DNA from 4 places in the Bacillus sp. BC05(2025) genome. Region 2 is predicted to be linked to each of the others. Evidence: riboswitches for the same ligand, from Rfam matches in the RefSeq annotation. Region 2 holds a riboswitch; each other region holds the start of a gene.
The links. Region 2 has a riboswitch for thiamine pyrophosphate ahead of thiC (phosphomethylpyrimidine synthase ThiC). Riboswitches for the same ligand answer to the same signal wherever they lie in the genome.
Positions count from the first base shown of each region.

Region 1: another riboswitch for thiamine pyrophosphate. It lies ahead of thiM (hydroxyethylthiazole kinase); the one in region 2 lies ahead of thiC (phosphomethylpyrimidine synthase ThiC).
Region 3: another riboswitch for thiamine pyrophosphate. It lies ahead of tenA (thiaminase II); the one in region 2 lies ahead of thiC (phosphomethylpyrimidine synthase ThiC).
Region 4: another riboswitch for thiamine pyrophosphate. It lies ahead of ACZ76X_RS22840 (MTH1187 family thiamine-binding protein); the one in region 2 lies ahead of thiC (phosphomethylpyrimidine synthase ThiC).

Region 1 covers NZ_JBWYRA010000009.1:100,970-104,163, reverse strand. Annotated here, with positions in the region: gene topB (DNA topoisomerase III) at 1-1,499, opposite strand, end outside; TPP riboswitch at 1,768-1,877, shown strand; gene thiM (hydroxyethylthiazole kinase) at 1,950-2,756, shown strand; gene thiE (thiamine phosphate synthase) at 2,773-3,194, shown strand, end outside.
Region 2 covers NZ_JBWYRA010000013.1:75,150-78,343, reverse strand. Annotated here, with positions in the region: gene thiC (phosphomethylpyrimidine synthase ThiC) at 1-1,250, opposite strand, end outside; TPP riboswitch at 1,363-1,478, opposite strand; gene lldP (L-lactate permease) at 1,550-3,194, opposite strand, start outside.
Region 3 covers NZ_JBWYRA010000001.1:128,872-132,065, reverse strand. Annotated here, with positions in the region: gene ACZ76X_RS00670 (nucleoside 2-deoxyribosyltransferase) at 1-22, opposite strand, end outside; gene ACZ76X_RS00665 (heterocycloanthracin/sonorensin family bacteriocin) at 436-735, opposite strand; gene tenA (thiaminase II) at 1,132-1,821, opposite strand; TPP riboswitch at 1,945-2,050, opposite strand; gene ddlB (D-alanine--D-alanine ligase) at 2,125-3,039, opposite strand; gene pdxR (MocR-like pyridoxine biosynthesis transcription factor PdxR) at 3,162-3,194, opposite strand, start outside.
Region 4 covers NZ_JBWYRA010000009.1:95,040-98,233, reverse strand. Annotated here, with positions in the region: gene ACZ76X_RS22845 (methyl-accepting chemotaxis protein) at 1-1,257, shown strand, start outside; TPP riboswitch at 1,319-1,420, shown strand; gene ACZ76X_RS22840 (MTH1187 family thiamine-binding protein) at 1,521-1,841, shown strand; gene ACZ76X_RS22835 (ABC transporter permease) at 1,813-2,586, shown strand; gene ACZ76X_RS22830 (ABC transporter substrate-binding protein) at 2,583-3,194, shown strand, end outside.

The DNA.
Region 1 (3,194 bases), on a different contig from region 2:
TTTTGCGTATCCATATATTTTGTAGGATTTTCCATTGCTGAAAGTAAAGTTGCCTCGTTAAAACGTGCAGGTGCTTTCGTTTGGCCTGATGTTTGCATAATTAACTTTACAGTTAATGTGTCGCCTTTTTCAATGCGAGGTAGAAGTTGCTCTTTTACGTCATCTGTTACATCATCATCTTCAAAGCGATTTTCGTATACTTCCTTCCAGCCGGCATGTAAAATTGTTTTTCCGCGTGCAATGAACGTTTCATTGCCAACTTTTGTGCGTAACGTTAGTTGTTCGTATTCGAATGCTGGGAATAAAACGGCTAAGAAACGTTTGACAACTAAATCATAAATTTTACGTTCTTTATCTGTGAAGGCAGAGAAATTAACGTATCCTTCTGTCGGAATAATTGCGTGATGATCGCTTACTTTACTATCATCAACAAATGATTTATTAGCCTTGATAGGCTTTTGTAATACTTTATGTGCTAAAGGACGGTACTCTCCAACTCCGCACGCCTTTAGACGTTCTGGAAGTGTTCCAACAATATCAGATGAAATATAGCGTGAATCTGTACGAGGGTATGTTAGCACTTTATGTTGCTCATACAATTTCTGCATAATGTTTAATGTTTCTTTCGCAGAGTAACCGAACTTTTTATTTGCATCACGTTGTAATTCAGTTAAATCGTAAAGACCAGGAGAGAATGACTTCTTCTGTTTTTTATCAATTTCCACAACAGTAGCATTATGCTTATCTAAAACTTTTACAATATCATCAATTTTTTCTTTATTAAAACTACGGCTATTGCCGTTTGCATCTTGCCAAGTTAATTTTAACTTATCAGTTGTTTGCGCTTCGATACCGTAGTAAGTTTGAGCTTTGAAGTTCTTTATTTCATCTTCACGATTAGCGATCATAGCGACAGTAGGTGTTTGCACACGGCCGCAATTCAGCTGGGCATTAAAGCGAGTCGTTAAAGCGCGAGTCGCGTTAAGACCGATATACCAGTCAGCTTCTGAACGTGCAACTGCTGAAGCGTATAAATTGTCATATGCTTTACCTGGTTTTAAATTTGCAAAACCATCTTTAATTGCTTTATCAGTAACGGATGAAATCCATAGACGTTTAATTGGTTTGTTAATTCGAACCTTATCAATAATCCAACGAGCGACTAATTCTCCTTCACGCCCAGCGTCTGTTGCTACAATAATTTCATTTACATCTTTTCTAAGTAGCTGACTTTTTACAGCATTAAATTGTTTCCCAGTTTGTTTAATAACCGTTAATTTCAAACGCTCAGGTAGCATAGGTAAATCTTCTAAATTCCACTTTTTATATTTCACATCATAGCTTTCTGGATCTGCTAATGTAACAAGATGACCTAAAGCCCAAGTTACAATATATTTACTACCTTCAAGGTAACCATTTCCTTTTTTATCGCACTTCAGTACGCGAGCAATATCACGTGCAACGGAAGGCTTTTCAGCGATTACAACGCTTTTTGACATATTTAAAACATCCTTTCAAATTTCCATACGTTAACTATAGCATACATCTTCTTGAGATTCAGTTTCGCTCCAGATTTGAACGTTTTTTAATGGGATAACATCTGTTTGAAAGTGAATGATGGTGACAGAACATAATATGCACCATGATGAGACTGTGAGAAATAGATAGTTATTATGCGTATTGTTTTATTTGTTGCTTCTATATTGAATAGAAAAGTAAAGAACTTGTTATTTTACTAGAATAAGAGTAGACTTTGAAGTAGAAGAATACTAAACACATGGGAGTTTGTGGATGCAAACTGAGAGTATGACTAATCCGTCATTGACCATTTGAACCTGTTGGATAATGCCAGCGTAGGGAGAGTGTAAAAACACATGTTCAGGCACTTTGCGTACGCGCAAAGTGTCTTTTTGTGTATCTCCCATCACTATAGTTAGGAGATGAGAAGGATGAATATGAAAGAAATTAGTAAAGTAGTGGATTTGGTGAGAGAGTCTAATCCGCTCGTTCATAATATTACAAATGTTGTTGTCACAAATTTTACAGCTAACGGTTTGTTAGCGTTAGGAGCATCGCCTGTAATGGCATATGCAAAAGAAGAAGTAGCAGAAATGGCTAGCATTGCTGGGGCGCTTGTTTTGAACATGGGTACACTTCGTCCTGACGAGGTAGAAGCGATGTTACTTGCTGGTAAATCAGCAAATGTGAACAATGTACCAGTACTGTTTGATCCAGTTGGTGCAGGAGCAACATCGTATCGAACAGAAGTTGCGAGACATATTCCGGCTGAAATCGAGTTAGCAATTATTCGCGGAAATGCAGCTGAAATAGCGAACGTTATTAATGAGAGATGGGAAATTAAAGGAGTAGACGCTGGTGCTGGGAATGGCAATGTCGTAAGTATTGCAAAACAGGCAGCAGATGAACTAAATACAGTTGCGGTAATTACTGGAAAAGAAGATGTTGTTACAGATGGAGAGCGAACAATCCTTATTCAAAATGGTCACCCTATTTTAACGAAAGTTACGGGAACTGGTTGTTTACTAACTTCTGTAATAGGAGCATTTGTAGCGGTAGAAAAGGATTATGTAAAGGCGGCAGTAGCAGCATTAACATTTTATGGTGTAGCTGCGGAACTGGCAGCTGCCAAGACGGTGGAAAAAGGACCTGGTAGTTTCCAAATTGAATTTTTAAATCAGTTAGCGAATACTACTTCAGGTGATATAGAGAAGTATGGGAAGATTGAGGTTATATAATAAGGAGGGAAAATAAATGTCGCGTATTTCAAAGGCAGAAATGTCTAGGTTGTTATCAGTATATTTTATTATGGGAAGTAACAATTGTACGAAGGATCCACTGCAAGTATTGAGAGATGCACTTGAAGGCGGTATAACAATTTTTCAATTTCGTGAAAAGGGCGCAGGCGCTTTAACGGGAGAGAAACACATTTGTTTCGCAAAAGAACTACAAGCAATTTGTAAGGAGTACGGTGTACCGTTTATCGTAAATGATGATGTGGAGCTAGCTCTTGAGTTAGATGCAGATGGCGTACATGTTGGACAAGATGATGAAGGGATTACTTCTGTTCGTGAAAAAATGGGGGATAAAATTGTTGGTGTATCTACACATACAATTGAAGAAGCACGCTGGGCGATTGAAAACGGAGCTGATTATTTAGGTGTCGGCCCTATTTT
Region 2 (3,194 bases):
CCAAGTGTGTAAAACGGCGCACCCTGACAAATATCAAGTTCTTTCTCCATATTCTCTTTAATTAAGTGCATCGGTACATGCCCAGGTCCTTCAATCATCACTTGCACATCATGCTTCCAAGCAATCTTCGTTAATTCACCAAGTGTTTCAAGTTCAGAGAATTGCGCTTCGTCATTTGCATCTGCAATCGAACCTGGACGTAATCCATCTCCAAGAGAGAACGAAACGTCGTACTGCTTCATAATTTCACAAATTTCTTCAAAATGAGTATACAAGAAGTTTTCTTTATGATGGAATAAACACCACTGTGCCATAATCGAACCACCGCGTGAAACGATACCCGTCGTACGCTTTGCAGTAATCGGAATGTAGCGAAGTAATACGCCCGCGTGAATTGTAAAGTAATCAACGCCTTGCTCCGCTTGCTCAATTAACGTATCACGATACACTTCCCACGTTAAATCTTCTGCAATTCCATTTACTTTCTCCAGCGCTTGATAGATTGGTACAGTTCCAACTGGTACAGGCGCGTTACGAATAATCCACTCACGTGTCGTATGAATATTTTTACCTGTAGATAAATCCATAATCGTATCTGCACCCCAGCGCGTTGCCCACGTCATCTTCTCTACTTCTTCTGCGATAGAAGAGGATACAGCAGAGTTTCCGATATTTGCATTGACCTTCACATGGAAGTTACGTCCAATAATCATCGGTTCTGCTTCCGGATGGTTAATATTTGCTGGTAAAATAGCTCGACCTTCCGCGATTTCCTTACGAACAAACTCAGGCTCTACTCCTTCACGGATCGCAACATATTCCATCTCAGACGTAATAATGCCATTACGTGCATAGTGCATTTGCGTAACATTTGCACCTTGCTTCGCTCTAAGCGGTTTGCGACCCATTTGCGGGAAAACAGGTGTATGTTTTGAAGCTACCTTCACACCGTCATCCTCTGGTTTCACTTCGCGCCCTTCGTATGCTTCTACATCCCCGCGCTCTAGAATCCAAGAGTGGCGCGGCGCCTGCAACCCCTTTTCCAGCTCCACTTTATACGCAGGATCTGTATAAGGACCGCTCGTATCATATACACGAATTGGCGGATTCGGAATGCCGTTCGTTTCACTTTGTTCAATCTCACGCATCGGCACTTTCATACCCGCGCGTGGCCCATCCACATATACTTTCTTACTTCCCGGTAAACTCGATTTCAATTCAATTTGCTCAGATGAAACAGATTGTTTCATAACCTTTGTTGCCCCCCTGTACGTGACAAGGACGAGATATGGCCAGCGTATGCCAAAATAAAAAGAGCCAGGTCCATAAAAAAATAAGGACCTGGCTCATAAAGACATCATTATGTAAAGCCGTTAACTTCCCTACGCTGGTACGAGCCAGATCAGGTCCAAAGGGTTAAGAAGTTCACGCGCTTCTCTCTCAGCCTACGCATACGTTAGGCACCCCTAGTTTATCACTGATTTAATTTTCAATACTTTCTCATCATACACGATAATCTGAAAAATGCAAAGTTTATTTCTTTTGTTACTTATGGAATCATCCACGTTAAATAATATGCCTGTACATACGTCATAATACCAACAATAATTACGAAGAATAAACTATGCTTCACTGTAAAGCGGAATAAATCTGATTCTTTTCCAGCAAGTCCAACTGCTGCACAAGCAATTGCAATCGATTGCGGAGAAATCATTTTTCCTGTTACACCGCCCGTTGTATTTGCTGCAACAAGAAGTACTTCAGATACACCGACTTGCTGCGCTGTAATCGCTTGTAAATTCGAGAACAGTGCATTTGCTGACGTATCAGACCCTGTTAAGAATACCCCAATCCAACCTAAGAATGGTGAGAAGAACGGGAATAGTGCTCCAGTTCCTGCAAGCGCTAACGCTAATGTAGAAGATAAACCAGAATAGTTTGCAATAAATGCAAATCCTAATACGAATCCGATAGATAGAATTGGCATTTTAAGCTCATTTAACGTTTCTTTAAATGTCGCTACTGCATCTTTTGCACTCATTTTCAAAATAAAGATAGAAATGATACAAGCAATTAAGATTGCTGTTCCTGTTGCTGATAGTACATCAAACTTCAAAATCGCCTCGTAAGGCGTTGGTTTATTTACAATTGGCTCTGCTTTCATTACTAAATTGTGTAAGCCTGGAATTTCAAACTTAAACACGAGGCTTTCCAATGCGCCGCCTGGAGCAAATAACGCTTTAAAGAAGCTTTGACTCCAAATGACTACCATCACAGTTAAAATAATAAATGGAGACCATGCTTTTACAACTTTTCCTACTGTTAGTTTCGGCATAGATGTTGCCGTCGTTGTCGCAGCTACTTCACTATTTGCTTGTTTAGACTGATAAATTTCTTTCGGCTGCCAAACTTTTAAGAATAGCGATAAACTCACTAAACTTACTAGTGCTGACGTAATATCCGGAAGTTCTGGTCCTAAGAATGTCGCTGTAATGAACTGCGTAATTGCAAATGAACTACCCGCTACAAATAGAGCAGGCCATGTTTGTCTTACCCCTTTAAATCCATCCATTAAAAATACGATGAAGAACGGAACAAATAATGATAAGAACGGTAATTGATGTCCAGCCATTTGTCCAATTTTATGTGGATCAATACCAGTTACTTGTCCAGCAACTGTAATCGGAATTCCCATCGCTCCGAACGCTACCGGTGCCGTATTTGCGATTAAGCAAAGACCCGCTGCATATAAAGGATTTAATCCAAGACCTGCAAGAAGCGCTGCCGTAATCGCTACTGGTGCACCAAATCCTGCTGCTCCTTCTAAAAATGCTCCGAATGAAAAACCGATTAAAATAACAAGTAAACGATGGTCATTCGTAATGGATAATACGGATGCACGAATGACATCAAATTGACCTGTTTTCACAGATATTTTATATAAAAATACCGACATAATGATAATCCAAGCAATTGGCCATAGTCCGTATAAAAAACCATATCCGGTCGCTGCCATCGCCATTGTGAACGGCATCTTATAAGCGAATAATGCCACTAAAATTGTAAGTACAACTGTAATAAAACCTGCCACATACCCCTTCATGCGGAAAACTGCTAACGCTAAGAAAAAAAAGATAATCGGAATAAGTGCGACCGCTGCCGAAATCCAAATATTTCCGAACGGATCATAAACT
Region 3 (3,194 bases), on a different contig from region 2:
CCCTGGTATTCTTTTTCTCCATATCACCTATACATCCTTTCACTCTTATAAAATTTAAATATTTCGTATATTACATGGATAGTATCGTTAATTTTAAAAAATATGAATATCTATCCCTTCAATAAAACAAAACATTCTGTCTATAACACAAAATACAGTTTCTTATTCCCTTCATACCCTAGGGTCGAGTAGTTAGCTTTTGCTAGCTTCTCTTTAATGTATGAAAAAAAGATAAGACTCTTTAAAATGATTTTTCTTGATTTCTCAATATAAAGAGTCTTGGATTTCCGCTAACAAGCCTATATTATATGAACAAAGAGTAAGGTAAGAGTTACTCTTTTACTTGAATGATTGAATATATCCACTAGCGATGGCGCTATATTCTTTGTCGACATGTACATGTATAAAGCTAATATTTTATATGAATATTCGTAGTCAATATTCATATATTACAATAGCATCAGAAGTACCATTAAAACAATTAGAGCAACTACCACAGCTGCCACAACCTCCACAACTAAAACAACCAAAACAACCGAAGCAACCAAAACAACGGAATCCACCACAACGAAATCCGCCGCAACGACCGCCACATCCACCACAGCCGCCACAGCGACGAGCACCATCTTCAATATAGTAATATGGATATTGGTTTTGCTGGTCCCAATACACAACATTTCCAGACTGGTAATCATTAAGGCTTAACGCTTGTAGTTCTTGTTGGAATTGATTCATTTTCATGACCTCCTTTTATTAACTATAACCTTTTGACGCTTTCCTATATTTCTGTTTGTTAAATCTTAGTAGAAATAGCGCTATAAACTAAGTTCAATACGTACACCTACAAAATATGACCTATCACTAGATGATGTATCTTGTTCATGTACCTATTTTTCGGTTATTTTTCCACGGGCTCATTTTTATAAAGTGAAACTTTAATCAGTGGGGGTTTTGTTCACCCCCCACTGATTATCAGCCCTCACCAATCGGACGTTAACGGACAGCCCGACTCCCACCTAACTTCTTTGCTCCAACTGAATTTTGAGGTGGGAGTTTTACTGTCCGTTAACGCGGGATAAATTGAAAAAAGACGCACTTAGATTGATGCGCCTTTTGCAATACCTCTTGTCTTTATCCTATTACGTTTTTCTCTTCTATACTTACCGGCCACTTTTCTAATGTATAGGCCATTTCCCAAAATGAATATTCATATTGACTACTTATAATAAAATGTTGTTTCATTCGATTTCGGTCTGCCTCTGTTACTTTTTCAGCGATAGTATCTAACCGTGTAATTTGCTCTTCAACTAATGTACGGAACCAATCAGATCCGTAAGCAGAAATCCATTCGTTATAAATTGGCTCTTCTGGCTGACACTCTTTTAAACGCTCACCAATTTCATAATACAACCAATAGCAAGGTAAAATTGCTGCAATGATATCACCTAAATGTCCTTCATACGCAGCACGATACATATGTGAAGTATATGCGTATGCAGTTGGAGCAGGAATAAAATTATCTTTTTCTTCTTGTGTGATCCCTAGTTTCTTCGCAAAATTCTCATGTAAGGATAATTCCGCTTCATATGTATTTTGAGCATGGTGTGCCATACGAGCTGTCGTTTCTAATTCCAATGCTTTTGCAGCTCCTAAAGTTTGTACTCTAGCAAAGTGACTCAAATAATACGAATCTTGAAGCACATAATAGCGAAAACTAGCTAAATCTAACGTTCCTTCACCAAGTTTTTTTACAAAAGGATGATGAAAACTAGCTTCCCAAATTGAGTCTACTTCTTTACGTAATGATTGTGAAAAAGTCATTTAAATCCCTCCAATTATGTATGAAATTTAAGTATTTACCCACCATTATTATATCTGTAAAACAAAAAAACTTTCTTTACAGGCGTAAAGAAAGTGAAAGTGACAGTTTTTATTCATAAAATAGCAATGTCTTTCCCACTTCCCTACGCTGGCATTAACCAGATCAGGTACTAAGAGTCTCAAATTCCAATTTGATCTCAGCCTATAATAGGCCCCCCTAGTGGATAAAATATTTAATTTTCGTATTGTATTCATCATAACATACTTCATGTAACTGTCAAAAATCATTTATGATACCGCTACTTAAAAGCCTTCTTCTTTTCTTACTCTTAATGAAGTTTCAATAATCATATCTAATAGTTTACTATATTCAATTCCCGCTGCAGCTGCACTTTTTGGTAGTAAACTCGCTTGCGTCATCCCTGGTAATGTATTAATCTCCATTACATATGGAATACCATCCTTCACCATCATATCCACCCTTGCATAAACGCTGCACTTTAATGCTTTATAGCAAGCCAGTGAAGCTTTGTTTACACGTTCCTTCAGTTCAGCTGGAAGTTCGATAACTTCTTCAATTGTACTAGCAGCATCATATTTCGCATTGTAATCAAAGAACTCAGCCGCATGTCGAATTGAAATGATAGGTAATTGTTTTCCATCAAAAATGGAACATGTAATCTCGTCACCTTTTATATATTTCTCTATTACTACCTCCGAATCCCATTCAAATACAGTTTCCAGAATTGAAATTAATTCGTCTTTATTATAGACAATCTTTACCCCGACACTTGAGCCACCAGAGTTTGGTTTTACCACTAACGGAAATCCTAACTGATTTAGTTCATCAACATTTAGATCCTCCATTTTTGTAAGTTCAATCCAATCAGGTGTTTCTATACCTTCATAACGTAAAATCTTTTTCGAAATATTTTTGTCCATACATATACCGCTAGATAACATATTGCTTCCGCTATAAGGAATACCTAAACTTTCAAGTGTCCCTTGAACAGTTCCATCTTCTCCGTATTTTCCGTGTAATGCGAGTAATGCAAAATCAATGTCTTTCGCTTTTTCGATTAAATCCATTTTTTCATTTAACGTAATCGGTACGATTTCATATTTATTTTCATCTAAATTTGCAATCATTTCATTTCCAGTCATAATTGATACTTGTTTTTCAGAGGATACTCCCCCCATAATAACGCCAATTCTCATTTCCTCAACTCCAAATTTCATTTTTTTATCCCGCATTAACAGGCAGTAAGACCCCCACCTCAAAATTCAGCGGAAGCAATGCAGTTAGGTGTGGGATGAACACCCCCCCACTGATTAAAGCTTCACTTTATTGTATCACCGATTATTTTGATTCC
Region 4 (3,194 bases), on a different contig from region 2:
TTAGGAACATGGGTAACGATATTAGAGCCAATTAAAGATGGAGACGGAAATATTGTGGCAATTGTTGCAGCCGATGTAGATGCTTCTATTGTTCCTATTACAAAAGAAAAATTCATTATACAAGGTTTAATGTTTATTTGTATTTCTGTTTTAATTGCAACTGTTATTCAATTTTTAATTGTACGTAACGCTCTTGCTCCATTACGGGATTTACGTGAAGGATTGCGCAGAATCGGTGAAGGTGATTTGAGTATTAAATTGGAGGAAAGACCAGATGATATTGGTATTATTAATTCGTATTTTAATAATACTATCGAGAAGTTTAAAGGAATTATAGATAAAGTGAAGCAGACAGCAGAACAGGTTTCCTCATCTTCACAAGAATTGTCAGTGAGTACGAAAGAAAATAGCATGGCAGTCCAAGGAATCGTAAGTTCTATAGTTGAGTTAAGGGCTGGCGTTCAATTACAAGAAACGTCAGTACCAAAGTATTTAGATATTGTATATGAAATGGAAGATAGGATGGAAGAGATAACTAATATTGCAAAGCAAATGACGAAAGAGTCTGAAGGTACGAAGCATCATTCAGTAAAAGGAAATGGTATTATTGAACAGACGATGAATCAAATGAACATAATACAAAATGCAGTACAAAATTTATCTTCTATCATTCATTCTTTGGAAACGAGATCAAAAGAAATTAGTGATATTGTAAATGTAATTACGAGTATTTCAAATCAAACGAATTCGCTAGCTTTACATGCTTCTATCGAAGCTTCACATGGTGAGGCAACCGGAAAGGGATTTGCCGTTGTTGCTGATGAAGTACGTAAATTAGCAGAGCAGACGGAAGTATCAGCAAAAGATATAGCGAAATTAATAGAGGAAACACAAGTTGAAACAGAAGAAGCTGCTGTTTCAATACAAAAAGCTTCAAAAGAAGTAGAATCCGGAATGAAACTTTTTCAAAGTAGTGGTGCTTTCTTTGAAAAAATTTCAAAATCTGCACAATCTGTTACAAATCAAGTTAGAGTTGTTTCTAGTAATTCAAGTGATATATTGCAAAATAGCCAAAATATTGTTCGTGTTGTAAATGAACTATCACTTATTGCAAATACGTATGCAAATAGTAGTAATAATATTGAAGAAAGTTTGAAAGAACAGGAAATGTCTGTACAAGATATTGCTGAATTAGCTAGTTCTTTAAGCTGGCTTTCACAGGAGTTACAAGAGTTAATAGGGGAATTCAAAAGTTAATTGAAATGATTATACGTGCTTTTGTTTGTTCAATAAAATAAATCATGCTACAATGAAAACGAATTAAGGACCGGGGAGCCAATTGGCTGAGAGGATGTAAACAAACATCGACCCTCAACCTGATCTGGATAATGCCAGCGTAGGGAGTTACTTAAAGTAATGTAGCATATGTTATTCTATAATAACTTGCATACAAGGCTTTCCTACGCAGTAGGAAAGCCTTTTCTTGTTTTAATATTTCATTTTATAAGGGGGATTTTACTATGTCACAACAAGTTACAATTTCATTTTCAGTAGTACCACAAGCGAAGAACAAAGATGTGTATTCTGTTGTTGATAAAGCAATTGAGGTTGTACAACAATCGGGAGTTCGTTATGAAGTAGGGGCAATGGAAACAACGCTGGAAGGAGAATTAGATGTACTTCTTGATGTCATTAAACGTGCACAACAAGCATGTGTGGATGCTGGAGCAGAAGAAGTAATTACTTCTATTAAAATCCACTATCGTCCAAGCACTGGTGTAACGATAGATGAAAAAGTTTGGAAGTACCGTGATGAATATGCAAAACCAGAAGCAATCTAAACTAATTACAACAATTTGGCTTATCCTTCTCATTGCGATATGGGAAGGATCTGTTTCATTATTTAAAATTGAACCTTGGATTTTACCGAAGCCTTCAGCCATTGTTCAAGAATTAATTGGAATGAAAGATTTACTATTACCAAATACGATACAAACGCTGCAAGAGGTTATAATTGGACTGTTCATTGCGATTTTAATTGGGACAAGTATTGCAATTATTATGGATGTTATCCCTTTATTTCGTATTTTAATAAATCCGTTGCTTGTTATTTCGCAGACAATTCCAATCGTTGTACTTGCACCGTTATTTATTATTTGGTTTGGATATGGAATGCTACCGAAAGTAATGGTAGTCATACTCGTTTGTTTCTTTCCGATTGCGCTTAGCATTTTAGAAGGTTTTCAAACGGTAGATAAAAATATGTTGAAGTTGTTGCAAACGATGAAGGCAACGAAATGGCAAGTTTATCAGAAAGTAAAGTTTCCAGCAGTGCTTCCATACTTTTTTTCAGGGTTAAAAATTGCAGTTACATATAGCGTAATGGGAGCGATTATTGGAGAATGGCTCGGTGCCAGTGAAGGATTAGGAGTTATGCTTACGAGGGCTACGAAATCCTTTTTAACAGCCCGAGTATTTGGTGTTGCAGCAATTATTGTTATGGTGACATTATGTCTGTATTTTATCGTGGAGTTTATGGCAAGAATAACAGCACCATGGATATATAGAAAGGACGGCAGAAAATGAAAAAAGGTTTAAAAGTTATGTTGGCTGCCTTATTAGCGGTAGGTGTGGTTGGATGTAATCCGACCAAGAAAGAAGAAAGTGCAAGTAAAGATCAAAAAGTAAAAGTAGTATTAGATTGGTTTCCGAATACGAATCATACTGGCTTATATGTAGCGCAAGCGAAAGATTATTATAAAAAGCAAGGCTTAGATGTAGAAATTATTCAGCCTGGTGATAATGTGACAGCGGAGCAAATGATAGCTTCAGGAAAAGCTGACTTCGCAATAAGCGCACAAGAAAATGTAACGCTGGCTCGTGTGGAAGGTATTCCTGTTGTGTCTGTAGGAGCGATTATTCAGCATAACACTTCAGCTTTTGCATCGCTTAAGAAAGATAACATGACTTCACCGAAAGATTTTGAAGGCAAACGTTACGGAGGCTGGGGAGGACCAGCAGAAGAAGCTACATTAAAGACAATTATGGAGAAAAATCAAGCTGATTTTAATAAAGTTGAAAAAATCATCTTAGGACAAACAGATTTCTTTAAATCAATCGGTCGAGATGCAGACTTTGAATGGATTTATTACGGATGGGATGGAATTGAAGCGAAGCGCCAAGGAAAAGAGTTA